2 regions of the Colwellia sp. PAMC 21821 genome follow, and region 2 is predicted to be linked to the other one. Evidence: predicted binding sites of a transcription regulator. Region 2 holds the regulator's gene; the other holds the start of a gene.
What was found. The regulator sigma-54, encoded in region 2, starts transcription at its own class of promoters, with help from an activator protein. The targets are predictions, from matches to a motif close to GTTGGCACGNNNNTNGNNT.
Positions count from the first base shown of each region.

Region 1: A3Q33_RS08110 (S8 family peptidase) is a predicted target of sigma-54. The motif match lies at 1,532-1,550, and genes of this name have one in related genera.

Region 1 covers NZ_CP014943.1:1,915,782-1,924,092, forward strand. The annotation lists gene A3Q33_RS08105 (DUF2254 domain-containing protein) at 1-1,069, opposite strand, end outside; gene A3Q33_RS08110 (S8 family peptidase) at 1,638-3,722, shown strand; gene A3Q33_RS08115 (hybrid sensor histidine kinase/response regulator) at 3,947-8,311, shown strand, end outside.
Region 2 covers NZ_CP014943.1:1,532,811-1,541,121, forward strand. The annotation lists gene mlaF (phospholipid ABC transporter ATP-binding protein MlaF) at 1-700, opposite strand, end outside; gene A3Q33_RS06470 (calcium/sodium antiporter) at 1,141-2,121, shown strand; gene A3Q33_RS06475 (KpsF/GutQ family sugar-phosphate isomerase) at 2,138-3,103, shown strand; gene kdsC (3-deoxy-manno-octulosonate-8-phosphatase KdsC) at 3,105-3,650, shown strand; gene lptC (LPS export ABC transporter periplasmic protein LptC) at 3,647-4,213, shown strand; gene lptA (lipopolysaccharide transport periplasmic protein LptA) at 4,245-4,724, shown strand; gene lptB (LPS export ABC transporter ATP-binding protein) at 4,725-5,456, shown strand; gene A3Q33_RS06500 (RNA polymerase factor sigma-54) at 5,517-7,025, shown strand; gene hpf (ribosome hibernation promoting factor) at 7,061-7,348, shown strand; gene ptsN (PTS IIA-like nitrogen regulatory protein PtsN) at 7,378-7,830, shown strand; gene rapZ (RNase adapter RapZ) at 7,837-8,311, shown strand, end outside.

The DNA of each region.
Region 1 (8,311 bases), 380 kb from region 2:
CAGTAAAAGTTAACGATTTACATACCAATCGCGGTACGCCATCAATAAAAATATTGGTATAAGGAAATGTTTTACCCGCTAAACTACACAACACTGAGCTGAGTTTGTCGATGCAGGTTATTGCGGTATATGGGTCATTAATACCTGGTGACAATGCTCTTAAGGCAATTTCTACTAATTGGTGTACCGCAAATTCAGGATCTTGCACCGGTGTTCTGCAGGCTCCAAAAACAATATGCTTGATAATGCTTTCACTTATATCTTGTTTAACCTTATCACTGCCATAAACCGTGGCAATAGTTGAATTTTTAACAACAAAATCACCTGCTGAATAATGCAGCTGAATAGTACAGTGCGATTTCGAAGCTAAAGTAAGTAAACTTTCTTTATCGATAAGTTGTAGGTAACCACTTGAAGGTGCCGAAACTTCAAGCTGTTGCGTGCCTCTATTTTTCTCAAATGCTAAAACACCTTCACGGGTTAAATTTTCATTCGAAATTTCTGGAAATAATTTCCCTATAATTTCTTGTAATTCACAATACACACCATCAATAACCACATCTGCCTGAATAGATTGGGCAACATGATGAATAAAGTAAATCAGGATCCAAACACTAAAACAGGTCATAGCAATAGCAACAGCTAGTGTTATTCCGGGTTGAAAGGCATAAGGCGCTTTAAAGCTGATGGCACAAAATATAGCGATACAAAAGAGAAAAGTGGCAATAAAGCTACCCAGGACAAACTGCGTGCCTTTGTCCATCATAAAGTTGCGCATTAAGCGCGGCCCAAATTGTGAAGAAGCTAGCGTTAATGAAACTATGGTGATTGAAAAGGCAATGCTGGTTACCGTGATCATAGCGCCCGCTATAGTCCCTAATAATGAGCGAACGGCCGTTACATCTGTAGTATATAAGAACGATAAAGCCCCCTGTTTATCCTGCATGTGAGTTACGTCTATGTATATGGTGCCAGCAGCTAATAATAGAGAGAAAATCATCATTAAACTTGGTATAAACCAAAAGCTGGATTGAATTTTTTCAAACAAAGGGGCTAATTTAATATTCATATTTAATACCTGTTTCCATGGTGAATAGTTATCAGCCAAAATCGTTTTACTACCATACGTTGACCACTATTTTTTTGTTATTGAGAATATACCCAGTTTAGCCCGACCGATAAACATTTAATAATAAAAACATATTTTACAAAATGTTTTAACTTGCCTAGATTTTAATACTAAAAAATTTATTATCTCATACTGCTCTCTACATCAGTTTATCCAAGCGAACGTCTATCTTCTCTTCAAGTGTAAGTATTAGCATGATAAAACAATACGCCTACTTATTCTCTGGAGGGTAATGCATTTCACAAAGCAATAGTTCAGCTCATATGTAACACATGCATTATATTAAAAAAAATGAATGTTAATTTTGAATCAAACATTCATTGGTTACATTCATTAATTTCAATTACGACGAGTCATTTATTTCACATTTAAATTAAATCCTATTAAAACAACAAGTTAAATTCTGGCACGACCATTGCTATATCATCGTTAGTGTTAATACGTGACTGGGTAATCTTTAGCATAAGAACACTACCTGGGAAAACATACAAATTTAGGTAATTTATATATGATAAAGAGATTTAACAAAAAGCATGCAATATTGTTGACGAGCTTGTTGAGCATATCAACATTGCCATTTGCAGCACATAGTGCTGGAAGTCTATTAGCTGGTATTTTAGACCCTGTAGTTGAAGTACTAGCGCCAGTTATCGAGCGTAATAACGAAGTTATCATTCAAGGTGATAATGTATTAGGCCTTAAAAAAATTATTGGTGACGTAGGTGGGCTTATAACGCATGAATTATCATTAATAAACGGGATTGCTGTAAAAGTTAGTGATACAGAGTTAGCCGCCTTAAATTTACTTAATGGCGTAATTACTATAACTAAAAACGAAGCTGTTTTTAGCGCCAGTGCGCTTGATAACTGTAAAGTTTACGGTAGTCATGTAGTTGAAATGTCGGCGAATAAAATTCGTTGGAATATCTATAATGCTAAAGAACAACAAGTAAACTTTAACCAAATGACCTTCAATTGGCCATTAGCATTAGGCAATATACGCACCGTTAAAATCAACGGCACCGCTGTATTTGCTAATGTTACTGCAGAGCAAAATGGTGAATTAGTGCTTGATGCAGCAGATATCCCTGCCACTGCGTTTTTAGGTTCTTATGAAGATGCTACCGTTGAATTGGCATTTACCAATAATGGTACTGATAGTTACAAACAAAACGACTTCTCTATGGGTGTAGGTTTTGCTGAAAATTGTGACCGTAAACTTGTAAAAGGCTACGAAACACAAAGCATTGATGGTGATAGTAACACTTATTACGTAAATTCTATCGGCGCCGATGCTTTGCACAATCAGGGCATTACCGGTAAAAATGTTACTGTAGCGGTAATCGACAGTGGACTTTGGGCTGCCAACAGTGCATTAAGCCGTAATACCTCTAATAAATCTCGAATCAAAGCAGCATACGACGCTATAAACGATACTGAAGTACAACCTAGTAAAATGACTGATGAAAATATTCACGGTACTCACGTTACTGGCATAATTGCCAACAGTAAAAGAGCCGTTGAACATGGACAAACGAGTAGCCACTACCAAGGTGTAGCGCCTGACGCTAACTTAGTGGTTGTAAAAGCTATTTATGAAGACGGTCACAGTACATACGCTGACGCTATTCGTGGCTTACAGTACATTGCGGATAATCACAAAGCGTTAAATATTCGCGTAGTCAACCTGTCATTTGGCGCACAACCGCGTTCAAGCTACTGGGAAGATCCACTTAACCAAGCAGTAATGGCATTATGGGAAAAAGACATTGTTGTCGTTACATCGGTAGGTAATACCGGTCCAAGTGCAATGACGGTAGGCGTACCAGCTAATGTACCTTATGTTATTAGTGTAGGTGGAATCAGTGATAACAATACTTTAGACACTAGTGATGACAAAATGCTTTCATTTTCATCGCAAGGTCCAACGCATGACGCTTTTATCAAACCAGATTTAGTTGCGCCAGGTGGTCATATGTTTAGTTTAGGTAATTCAGAGATGTATACCGCCGCTAAATTTCCACAGTATTTAATGGCTAAAGATCGCTATATGATGTCAGGAACTTCACAATCTTCAGGTGTGGTAACAGGTATAGTTGCATTAATGCTGCAGAACAACCCAAACCTTAGTGCTAATGATGTTAAGTGTAGACTTATCACTAGTACTACTATGGCCCAATTGGAAGACGGTAAGCTTGCATATAGTCCATTTCAACAAGGTGCTGGTAGCGTTAATGCGGTAAAAGCGGTTGAGTCAACACAAACGGGTTGCGCTAATAACGGAATGAACATAACAGCTGATTTGAGTGGTGACCAACACTACATGGGAGCAGCTCGCGAAGACACTGATGGTAACTACTATATTGAAGGCTACGACTTTGAAGTTTGGGAAGAAGGCTTTATCTGGCGTGAAGGCTTTATCTGGCGTGAAGGTTTTATCTGGCGTGAAGGTTTTATCTGGCGTGAAGCGTTAAATACTGAAGGCTTCATATGGCGTGAAGGTACGACTTGGAGCGAAAATTTCGTTGAAAACGAAGGATTTATTTGGCGAGAAGCACAAATTGTTCAAGAAAGCTTTTCGATTCAAGAATAAATAATAACGTAAAAATATGACCCCGCTTCACTTAAAGTTGTAGCGGGTTTTTTATTTCAAGCGTGTATATCCTTGAAATGACTTTCCATACATTAACTTCCCCCCTCGTAAATAGTTAATACTTACTACAAACTCATAGGTAATTCTCTAAGTAAGTCTAAAGTTTGGAGTTTTACACGCTTTGAGTTAGTCTATTTACAGATTAAAATATATGTAATTAAAGTATGCTCAAAACCACTGTTTGCTCCCTACTATTCTTTTTTGTTCTTTGTTTTAAGCTGCACGCTGAAACCAAGGCAAATTTCATCTTTTCTTCTGCAACACTTAATCAGCAACTTTCTCAAAAAACTATTCGGCAAGTATTTCAAGATAGTACTGGCTATTTATGGGTAGTAACCCAAGAAGGCGTAGCTCGATACGATGGTTATGAACTGATTAAATTTGTTCATGATCCTCGCAAGTACAACTCCATAAGCTCAGATAATGTTCGTGCGATAATTGAAGATAACAAAAATCGTTTATGGATAGCCACGGACGGTGGTGGATTAAACCTATTTGATGCAGCAACGCAAAGTTTTACTGCCTGGCAAAGCAATACTACTTCTCAAGCCTTACCTTTATCTAATCGTATAATGAGTATGATGTTAGATGAAAATGGCGATATTTGGCTAGGTTACAATAGCGGTAATTTTAGCCGCTTTCAGCCCGACACCATGACTTTTGAACATTTCAACACACAAGACTTAATCCCAGAACTCAATAAAGAAGCATTTATAACCTCTTTTGTAGAAGAAACCAACTTCATCTGGCTCGCCACTGATGGCAATGGATTGTTAAAACTAAATAAAAAAAATAAGCAATTAGTACGCATGCATACTGGCTCTGTTTCACCCTTTTTTAGCGATCGCTTAAGTAGTCTATTTATAGATGTGCAACAAAGGCTTTGGGTAACTAGCGTAGACGCAGGTGTGGCAGTAGCCGATCCACAAAGGTTAAGGTTTACATCTTGGCAACATCAAGAAAATCAGAAGTCTAGCGTCCCTGCTAATCACGTTTACACCGTATTTCAAGATAAGCAACAACGCATTTGGATAGGCACTGAACAAGGCGTGGCTATTTGGAACGGCAGAAACAATTTTGATACATTTAATACTGATAATGGCCTAAGCAATAATTTGGTTTTATCAATATTACAAGACCCATCTGGGTTAATGTGGTTTGGCACTTATAATGGTTTAAGCAAAAGCTCTGAGGTGCCTTTTAAACATATAGATTCTGGATTAGCGAATAATACTATTTTAGGCTTTGCTGAAACAAAATCCTCAAGTGGGGAAGTAGCAATTTGGGTAGCAACTTATGGTGGTTTAACGCGCTTAAACAGCGATGGCAATGTACAACAAATTATTAACAAAGACAGTGTTCCGGCATTAAGCGATGCACGGGTGATGACCGTGCGAGGTGATGGTAATACGCTATGGTTTGGTACTCGAGGGGGAGGGCTAAGTAAGCTAGATGTTGACACACAGCAAATCACTAATTATATAAATGACCCTGACAATCCCCACAGTTTAAGCTTTAACAGCGTAATTAGTATATTCCAAGACGAAGCCGGCAACATATGGATCGGCACATTTGGTGGAGGTTTGAATTACTTGCCTGTGGGCAGTGATAAATTTATCCACTACCGTAATGATGAAAATAACCCACGAAGCATCAATAGTGATTATGTGCTTGCAGTATATCAACTGCTCAACGGAAAAATCGTTGTTGGTACTACCGTTGGAATTAATCTGCTCGATCCTGTTAACTTAGACTTTGACCACATTGAGCATCAACCAGATAACGTTGATAGTTTATCTGCACCAATGGCATGGGCTTTTTATCAAGACTCTATGGCCCAGTTGTGGGTCGGAACTCAAGGTGGAGGGCTAAATAAATGGCTGCCAAAGGACTTTAATGCACTAAACAATAGTTTCACACACTTCGATAGCTTAAGTGGATTGCCTAGCAGCCATATTTACTCTATTCAGGACGATGATAATGGCAACCTTTGGTTGAGTAGCACCGCAGGATTAACAAGATTTAACAAACAATCAGGAAAATTAAGGCATTTTGATAGCTACCAAGGCTTAAAGGAAAGTGATTTCAACTTTGGCGCAGGTTTCAAAGATAGTAACGGGAATATGTACTTTGGCGGCAATGCTGGCGTAGTGCGTTTTCATCCTAACGATATTAAAGATAACCAAGTTGTACCACCGGTAGTGTTAGTTCGAGTAAAAAAACTCAACGAACAAGTATGGTTCGATGTACCGTATGACGACCTTAAAGCTTTAGAACTAGATTACAAAGACTACTTTATTTCTTTCGAATTCGCTGCCCTCGATTATAACGCCCCTGGTTTAAATCAATATCGGTACAAATTAGATGGGCTAGATTCAGATTGGATCGAATTAGAGAATAGGCGTTTAGCAACATTTACTAACTTACCTTCGGGCGACTTTACCCTTAGAGCACAAGCCAGCAATAACCAAGGTTTATGGAATACTACCGGTATTTCACTGCCCATTACGGTATTGCCGCCACCATGGAAAACCGTTTGGGCATATAGTTTGTATACCCTTGTAGTCATTTTAATTTTGCTCTATTTCATTTGGCGATATAGACAAAAACGCTTACTTGAGTTGCAACAACTCATCAAATTAGAAGCAACCGTAGAAGAACGCACTAAAGACCTTCGACTTGCTAACGTTCAGCTTGAAATCAGCATGCAAGAAACTGAAAAAGCCCGACAAATTGCCGAACAAGCGAGTAAAGAAAAAAGCGATTTCTTAGCGATCATGAGTCATGAAATTCGAACACCGATGAACGGTGTGTTAGGTATGACAGAAGTGTTACTTAGCTCAGACCTTAAACCTAAACAACAACATTTTGCACAATTGGTTTATCGTTCAGGTCGTTTATTACTAGATTTACTCAATAACATTTTAGATTTTTCTAAATTAGAAGCTGGTAAAGCAACATTAGAGTCAGTGCCAACCGACCTAGAAGCACTCGTTGAAGAAGTGTGTGATTTATTTAGTGAGTCTGCATTTAACAAGGGCATTCATGTTAATGCTATTTTATCGCCCGAACCATTACCTCTCGTTTATGCTGACCCGGCTAGATTACGCCAAATTATTGCAAACTTAACCAGTAATGCGATTAAGTTTACTGAGCGTGGTGAAGTTAATGTCAGTGTTAAGCGCGTTGTATGCTATCAACCGCATGAAACTCAGCTAAGCGACACAGCACAATACAATGGCTTTGAAATCAGTATAAAAGATACCGGTATTGGTATGGCGCCAGATCGCCAACAAAAAGTATTTGAAATGTTTACCCAAGCTGATGCATCTACCACCAGAAAATATGGCGGTACAGGGTTGGGTTTAGCTATTTGTAGACAGTTAACAACATTAATGGGTGGTAACATTGGCGTGCAATCGAATTTAGGCGAGGGCAGCCGCTTTAGTCTCGAAGTCGATTTACCCATTGTAGGAAACCCAGTTATTGAACATGAACCCATGGCTGATTGCCCAACAGTGCACTTAGTAAGCCTTAACGGTGGTTTAGGTACAGCAGTTGCTAATATGTTGCTCAAGTTAGGAATAAAAGCAGTTCATGTACAACGGGTAAATGCACAGTTAGCCTCAGCCAAAAATGGTTTGTGGATCAGCCTATCAGAGCACGAAGCTGCAATTAAACATGCGAGCATTCCCCTTGAGCGCTGGATTTGCTTGTTACCTTCATCACAATGGCAAGAGAACGACCAACGTAATATCTTGCCATTGCCGGTGCATTTTAGTGGTTTACGCAATAGTTTATATGGCGCCTTAGGAATTGAAAGCGCTGAACAAAAATCAGGTACCGACGATCACCGTAACCATCAAACATTTAACGCTAATATTTTAGTGGCAGAAGACAGCCTAACGAATCAAGAAGTGGCAAAAAGCATGTTAGGTATGTTGGGTTGTGAAGCTTGGTTAGCTGACAACGGTGCGGAAGCGGTTGAGCAAGTAAACTTAAAACAGCCTGATCTGGTGTTAATGGATTGCCAAATGCCTATTATGGACGGATACAAAGCAACAGCAGAGATAAGAAAAAACTGGCCAGATATTCCTATTGTTGCACTGACAGCTGGCATGGGCGACGACCTGCGCCAACAGTGTCTTGAATCAGGCATGAATGGCGTTATGACTAAGCCGTTTTCGTTACGAGAACTTGAGCAAACACTCCTAAAATACTTAGCCGTGTCGAGCCTCCCTTTAGCCAATGACCATGATAATACAGCTGATCCGAGGATAGAAATAGAGCCTACTCCAAAAGCTAACGCTGGTGTTAGCGAGCTAATAAGCGCTGAAGATATTGAAAGTGATGAAGACGAAACTGTGTTAATTGACATGGCAGCTGTCGATACGCTTTTGAGAATTAGTAAAGGTACCGGCAACCCTGTATTTAATCGTGTATTAGACGGGTTTATCCAGGAGGCTAATAAGTTAATTCAACAGTTACTAGCAGAGACAGAAAGTGCTGAGGTAGATTTACATCAAATA
Region 2 (8,311 bases):
ACGTTTGAGCGTAAATTTCTTCTGGTGTGCCTTGTCCGATAATTTTTTGTTCGGCAATAATGTAGATATAATCGGCAATACTCATCACTTCAGGTACATCATGAGAAACCACGACAGAAGTTAATCCTAGCGCTTGTCCTAATTCTCGAATTAAGCGCACTATTACGCCCATAGAAATAGGGTCTTGACCTGCAAAAGGCTCGTCATAAAGAATAAGTTCAGGGTCTAAAGCAATTGAACGCGCTAATGCCGCACGACGTGCCATGCCGCCTGAAAGTTCACTTGGTCGTAAATCCCGAGCGCCACGCAAGCCAACAGCTTCTAATTTCATGAGGACCATTTTTTCAATAACATCTTCGGCTAACTCAGTATGCTCACGAATGGGAAAGGCAATATTATCGTAAACACTCATATCGGAAAACAAAGCGCCACTTTGAAAAAGCATACTCATACGCTTGCGTACATCATATAAAGCTTTACGAGATAATTTAGGTATGTCGTGACCGTCAAATAAAATTTGTCCGGATTCTGGTTTAATTTGACCACCAATTAGGCGCAACAAGGTTGTTTTCCCGATACCACTAGGACCCATTATTGCAGTAACTTTACCTTTAGGTATAGACAAACTGATGCCATCATAAATGACACGTTCGTTACGCTTAAAAGTCATGTTTTTGATATCAACTAAAATTTCGGACATATCGCTTGGGGTAACACCACAGTTAATTATTGTCTTATATAATGGAATTCTAACGCAGCGCAACAGCTCAGTCATTACAAATTAATAAATATTTAGTAGGAAAAGAGTAAGCAAAAGTATGTAAATGTAACTTAACTGTAGTCACAGCTTTATGAATGTTCCGCAGGTAAGGTTAAAAACTGACGCTACTTCACCTGCTTTATCGAGGATATATAATTAAAATTCAACATCCTCTGGTTTATTTTATTTATTTTATTTATTTTAATGATGATTGAGCGTGCCAAAAATATCAGAAAAAGTTTATAATGGAGTTTGCCCAACTTAATATGGGCAAAATAAGTATTAATTGGGTGTCATCGGTTATCATCAATGGTTTATAATTCCTCTTTTTATACCTTCATCAGCAAACACTATTTAGCTTTACCAAACAGGAGTTTTGAATGTTCATCCAAATTTTGATCTTATTGCTTTCACTAGTTATTTTAGTGTGGAGTGCAGACAAATTTGTATTTGGTGCCTCAGCATTAGCACGAAATCTTGGTATATCTCCGATGATAATTGGCTTAACGATTGTCGCTATGGGCTCTTCCGCACCTGAGATGATGATCGCCGCTACCGCGTCATTACAAGGAAATCCAGACACGGCTATTGGTAATGCTATTGGTTCAAACATCACTAACATTGCCTTAGTGCTGGGTATAACCGCACTTTTTCATCCGTTATCGGTTTCGTCATCGACCATTAAACGTGAAATCCCGCTGATTTTAATCATTACCGCTATAGCGACATACATGCTAGCCAATAGTAACTTTAGCTTTAATGAAGGCTTGATACTGATAATTGGTTTTGTGCTTTATATTGCTACTTTGCTATTTGTGACGTTAAAGCGCTCAAAAGAAAATCCTATCGACGATAAAATGGTGCTTGAAGCAGAGCAAGAAGTGCCTGACGGCGTTAGTACCAAAAACTCTATAATCTGGTTAGTTGTCGGCATAATATTACTGCCTTTAAGTGCTAGCTACTTGGTTGACTCATCCGTCTTTATTGCCAAAGCGTTTGGTATTAGTGATCTTGTTATTGGCTTAACTGTTATTGCCATTGGTACCAGTTTGCCAGAGTTAGCCGCTAGTATTATGAGCATTATTAAAAAAGAAGATGATCTTGCTTTAGGTAATATTATTGGCTCAAATATTTTTAATATATTAGCGGTATTGTCACTGGCAGGGCTAATTTCCCCAGGCGATATTGATAATGCCGCCGCAGTGCGCGACGCTCCGTTTATGCTAGCAACTACCTTTTTATTGTTCTTGCTATGTTTTAGTCGTGGCGGAAAGTTTCGCATCACACGCGCGAAAGGGTTACTATTATTAGCAGTGTTTTTTGGTTATCAAGTGTTGCTTTTCAGTCAAATCAACGTGTAAAAAGTGGTCTTTAGCAATGAAAAATTTTAAACAATTAGCCTTAAATGTTATTAATATTGAACAGCAAGCCATTGCCGAATTATCGCAATATATAGACGACGATTTCGTTCAAGCCTGTGAGCTAATGTTTAATTGCCGAGGCCGTGTCATCGTTATTGGTATGGGTAAATCAGGCCACATTGGCGGAAAAATTGCCGCAACATTAGCAAGTACCGGTACCCCTTCATTTTTTGTGCACCCTGGTGAAGCAAGCCACGGTGATCTCGGTATGGTCACCGTTGATGATGTGGTACTCACCATTTCTAATTCTGGTGAAACTGGCGAGGTACTGGCCATTATTCCCGTGCTCAAGCGGATTGGCAGCAAAATAATTGCCATGACAGGTAAGCCTGATTCTACGCTTGCTAAACTTGCCGACACGCACGTTTGTGTCAAAGTATCACAAGAAGCTTGCCCTTTAGGTTTAGCACCAACATCTAGCACAACAGCAACCTTAGTTATGGGCGACGCTTTAGCGGTTGCTTTATTGAATGCGCGTGGTTTTACCGCTGACGATTTTGCTTTATCTCATCCCGGTGGTAGTTTAGGTAAAAGGTTATTATTACGCTTAGCCGATATCATGCACAAAGATGAACGCCTGCCAACCGTGACAGAAGCTGCTAAGATAAAAGATGCGTTAGTCGAAATGTCACTAAAAGGCTTAGGCATGACCGCGGTTGTTGACGAGAACAAAAGCCTAGTCGGCCTGTTTACTGATGGTGATTTACGCCGTATTTTAGATGCCGAAATTAATATTCATCAAGACAGCATTACCAGCGTAATGACTAGAAATCCGCTTGTAGCTAAGCAAGATATGCTAGCGGCTGAAGCATTAAAAATAATGGAAGACAAAAAAATTAATGGCTTGATTATTGTCGACGATCATAATCATCCCATTGGCGCCATGAATATGCATGACTTATTAAAATCAGGAGTGCTTTAGTTTGGACAGTTTATACGGAAAAGTAGCGCCAAGTGTTTGGCAAAAGGCGCAAAAAATTAAACTTTTTGTTTGTGATATTGACGGTGTTTTTTCTGACGGTCGTATCTACTTAGGCAATAACGGTGAAGAACTAAAAGCCTTTCATACCAAAGATGGTTATGGCATTAAAGCTTTAGGTGCAAGTGGTGTTGATGTTGCCGTGATCACGGGCAGAAAATCTAATATCGTCCAAACACGCATGACCGCATTAAACGTTAAACACATAGTGCAAGGCGAAGAAAATAAACTGCCCGCATTAAAAGCGATGATAGACGCTTTGCAACTTACGCCTGAACAAGTCGCGTACATTGGCGACGATATGCCCGATTTTGAGTGCCTTAACTACGTTGGTTTTAGTATTGCAGTAAATGACGCGCACCCTGCCATTTTAAATCTTTGTGACTACACAACCTATACCCGAGGTGGTTTTGGTGCTGTGCGCGAAACTTGCGACCTTATTATGCAAAGTCAGCATACTTTAGCCGATGCAAAGGGTGCCAGTATATGAATCGCATCACCCTTGCGACAATAACCTTATTTATTTTGGCGTTAACGACTTATGGCCTACTTGAGTGGTATGGCGCTAAGAAAGAAACCAGTAGTATCCTCGACAATGCTACTAATCCAGAATTTATTGCTGAAAACCTCAACAGCGATGTTTACAAAGCAACCGGTGCATTATCATATAATGTTGAAGCACAGCGAATGGAACATTATGCTCAATTAGAGGTCACACACTTTGAATACCCAAGATATACCCTATACCCAAAAAACAACAAACCTACATGGCAAGTAACAGCCAATGAAGGCACGTTATATAATAATAATCGTGTAAAATTGAAAAATCGCGTACGTTTAATCGCCACTGATGAAGACAGTTTGATACAGGAAGTACACGGAAAAAATTTAGAAATGGATTTAAAAACTAATATAATCAGCTCAGAGCAAACTATCTTAATATTAGGTAAAGGATTTACTATGTATGGCTCAGGATTAATTGTAGACTTAAACACAACACAGATGACATTGACTGAACATGTGCAAACCATTTATAAAAAAATTAAAAAATAGCCTTATTTGCCTTACCGTATTCGCATTATTAGTGCCAACAGTAAGCGCCGAAAAGTTTAATGTTGAACAAGAAATTAAAATATCTTCTTCGCGACAAGCTGCCGATCTAAAAAACAAAATATTCAGTTATATCGATAATGTCATTATTGCTCAAGGCACACTAACGATACATGCGGAATTAGTTCAGGTAATTACCGAAGATAAAAGTGATAACAAAATTTATATTGCCAAGGGTTCACCAGCGACATTTGAGCAAACGTTGCAAGATGGTAGCCCAATAAATTTACAAGCCAATGAAATTCGGTATGAACCCAGTATGAACACCGTGGTTATTTCAGGTAATGCACTTCTACGCCAAGAAGGTAGTGAAGTTAGCGGCAGTAAAATCACTTATAATTTTGACACCGAATATGTCAATGCTGAAAGCCTAGATAACGCTAAAGTAGAAACGGTATTACAGCCAAAAAATAAAACTGAACTGCCTAAAAAATCTAAGGACAAGCAAGAGTAAATGTCAACTTCAACATTATCAGCAACCGGTCTTGCAAAAGCCTACAAAGGCAGAAAAGTCGTTAAAAACGTCAGTATGAAAGTGTCCGCCGGACAAATAGTTGGCTTATTAGGTCCCAATGGCGCGGGTAAAACTACCTCCTTTTATATGATTGTTGGCTTAGTCAATAACGACAGTGGCTCAATAGTGTTAAACGGTGAAGACTTAACCTTGTTGCCGATGCATGAGCGCGCGCGCAAGGGCATCGGCTATTTACCACAAGAAGCCTCTATTTTTCGCAAGTTATCTGTTTATGACAACATTATGGCTATTTTACAAACACGTAAAAGCCTAAGTGATGTTGAGCGAGAAGAAAAACTTGAACATTTATTAGAAGAATTTAACATCGGTCATATCAAAGATAACTTAGGTATGAGTTTATCTGGCGGTGAACGCCGACGTGTTGAAATAGCTCGCGCTTTAGCGGCAGACCCTAAATTTATTCTACTTGATGAACCCTTTGCTGGTGTTGACCCAATTTCAGTAGGTGATATAAAAAAAATTATCCTACACTTAAAAGAACGCGGCATTGGTATTTTGATCACTGATCATAATGTACGAGAAACACTCGATGTTTGTGAACATGCTTATATCGTTAGTCATGGTGAACTGATCGCTGAAGGTAATTCTAATCAAATACTTGCGAATCAACATGTAAGAGATGTATACCTTGGTGAACAATTCACGCTATAGTGAATAACACACTTAAGCGGTACAAAATTAATGTATTTCAACAGGGAAATGAAAACGTAAATGCGTCCTACTCTGCAACTCCGTATCGGACAACAATTAACGATGACCCCGCAATTGCAGCAGGCGATCAAGCTACTGCAATTATCGACTTTGGATCTCCAGCAAGAAATTCAAGAAGCACTCGAAAGTAATCCTTTACTTGAAATTGATGAATCTTTTGATAATAACTCTGAAAGTACCCCTGACAATTTAGAAGAAGCATACTCGGCAGGCGTTGGCGAAAGTAAAGAAATGGCCTCCTCCGATGGTAGCGAAGATTCTGCCCCCAGTATCGATGAAATTAGCTCCTCAGAAGGTTTAGCCAAAACCGATATTCCCGAAGAATTAAACAGTGATAGCACTTGGGATGATAACTTTAGTGCTAGCGCTAGCAGCGGCGGTGTTGGTCACGCATCAGAAGATTATACCTATCAGGGTGAAACGAAAGACTCACTACAAGACCACCTTATGTGGCAAATGCAACTCACGCCATTTAGCGATACCGACAGAACCATTGCCATCGCCATTATTGAAGCCATTGATGAAGCCGGCTATTTAACGGTGACCGCAGATGAGATCTTAGAAAGCGTTGGTATAGACGATGTAGAACTCGATGAAGTTGAAGTGGTACTAAAACGAATTAACGTTTTTGATCCCGTTGGCGTGGCTGCCCGTTCAATTCCTGAGTGTTTACTTATCCAGCTCAATCAATTTGCGAAAGATACGCCTTGGCTAGCAGAAAGTAAATTAGCCGTCACTGAGCACATTGACTTGCTTGGTAATCGCGATTATCGACAATTGATGCGTAAATTGCGCATTAAAGAAGATCAATTACGCGAAGTTATTCGCTTGATCCAATCTTTAGATCCTCGCCCGGGTGATAGCGTCATAAAAAGTGAAGAACAATACGTAATTCCTGATGTCTCCGTTGAGAAGAAAAATGGTCGTTGGACGGTAGAGCTCAATCCCGATACAGCACCTAAATTATCAGTTAATCAACAATATGCCGCCATGTCTAGGTCAATGAAATCATCTGCTGATAGTCAGTTCATTCGCTCGAATTTACAAGAAGCAAAATGGTTTATCAAAAGTTTAGAAAGTCGCAATGATACCTTATTAAAAGTTTCAAATTGCATTGTACAACGCCAACAAGGTTTCTTTGAACATGGTCCTGAAGCTATGCGACCTATGGTGTTAAATGATATTGCAGAAGCTGTAGACATGCATGAATCAACCATTTCTCGTGTTACGACACAAAAATACATGCACACACCGAGAGGCATTTTTGAGCTTAAATACTTTTTCTCTAGCCACGTAAGTACTGAAAATGGCGGTGAGTGCTCTTCAACAGCTATTCGTGAATTAATTAAAAAACTCGTCGCTGCCGAAATACCCGCAAAGCCATTAAGCGACAGTAAAATCGCAGATATATTAGCTGAACAAGGTATAAAAGTAGCGAGGAGAACCATTGCCAAGTATCGAGAGTCGCTCTCTATACCGCCGTCAAATCAACGTAAAAGCCTATTGTAGGCAGTCTTATTCACCAAAAAAGAGGAATGAAGCATATGCAAATTAATCTTACTGGACACCATGTCGATGTTACCGACTCATTACGTGATTATGTTAATGGCAAGTTTGAAAAGCTAGAACGTCATTTTGAGCATATCAATAATGTACATGTAGTATTAACCGTAGAAAAATTGAATCAGATTGCCGAATCTACTGTGCACTTAAGTGGCTCAGAGGTTCACGCGAAGGCCGAGCATAATGATATGTATGCATCAATTGATGCATTAATTGATAAGCTAGATCGCCAAATCCTGAAATACAAAGGCAAAATTAACAAACATTAGCGCCAAGTCGCTTTAGGTTTTATAAGTTTATGAAGTTGCAAGACATTTTATCCCCGGACTGCACTATTTGTGCAGCACCGGGTTCCAGTAAAAAACGCATTCTAGAATACTTAAGTAGCCTGGCCGCCGATAAATTGGCTGACCATGACACATTTCAGCTATTAGAAAGCCTAGTTAAGCGTGAAAGAATGGGGTCAACTGGCATAGGTAATGGCATTGCTATACCGCATGGTCGTTTGGAAAATGCTACACAGCCCATTGCCGTGGTAATAACGACAGAAGAAGCAATTGATTTTGACGCTATTGATCATCGCGCAGTTGATATTTTTATTGCCTTATTTGTGCCTGAAGAAGAATGTCAAAACCACCTCAGTACATTACAGAGCATTGCAAAAATTTTTCGCGATAAGCAATTTTGCAAGCAAGTACGTAAATGCGAAAGTAACCAAGAATTATATCAGTTAATCCAACAAGCGAGTTAAACACAAATGAAGCTAATTATTGTCAGTGGCCGTTCAGGGTCAGGTAAAAGTGTTGCACTGCGCGTTTTAGAGGATTTAGGCTACTATTGCGTTGATAATATTCCAGTCAACTTGTTACCTGCACTCATCCATACTGTCATTAATGATTATGAGAATGTAGCCGTAAGTCTCGATGTGCGAAACCTCCCCGCTGATCCTAATGATGTGCCTGAAATCATTGAATATATGCCCAATGCGGTTGAATTAAGCTTACTTTATTTAGATGCTGATGATAGTGACCTTATTCGTCGATTCAGTGAAACACGACGCTTACATCCGTTAATTAAACAAAATATTGCCTTAGATCAAGCCATTGCCTTAGAGAAAAAGCTCCTTGAACCAATAGCCAGTCGAGCACACTTATATATCAACACTAGCCAGCTTACGCCACATCAACTCGCCGACTTAGTTAGAGAACGAATTTTGGGGAAAAAATCTGGCT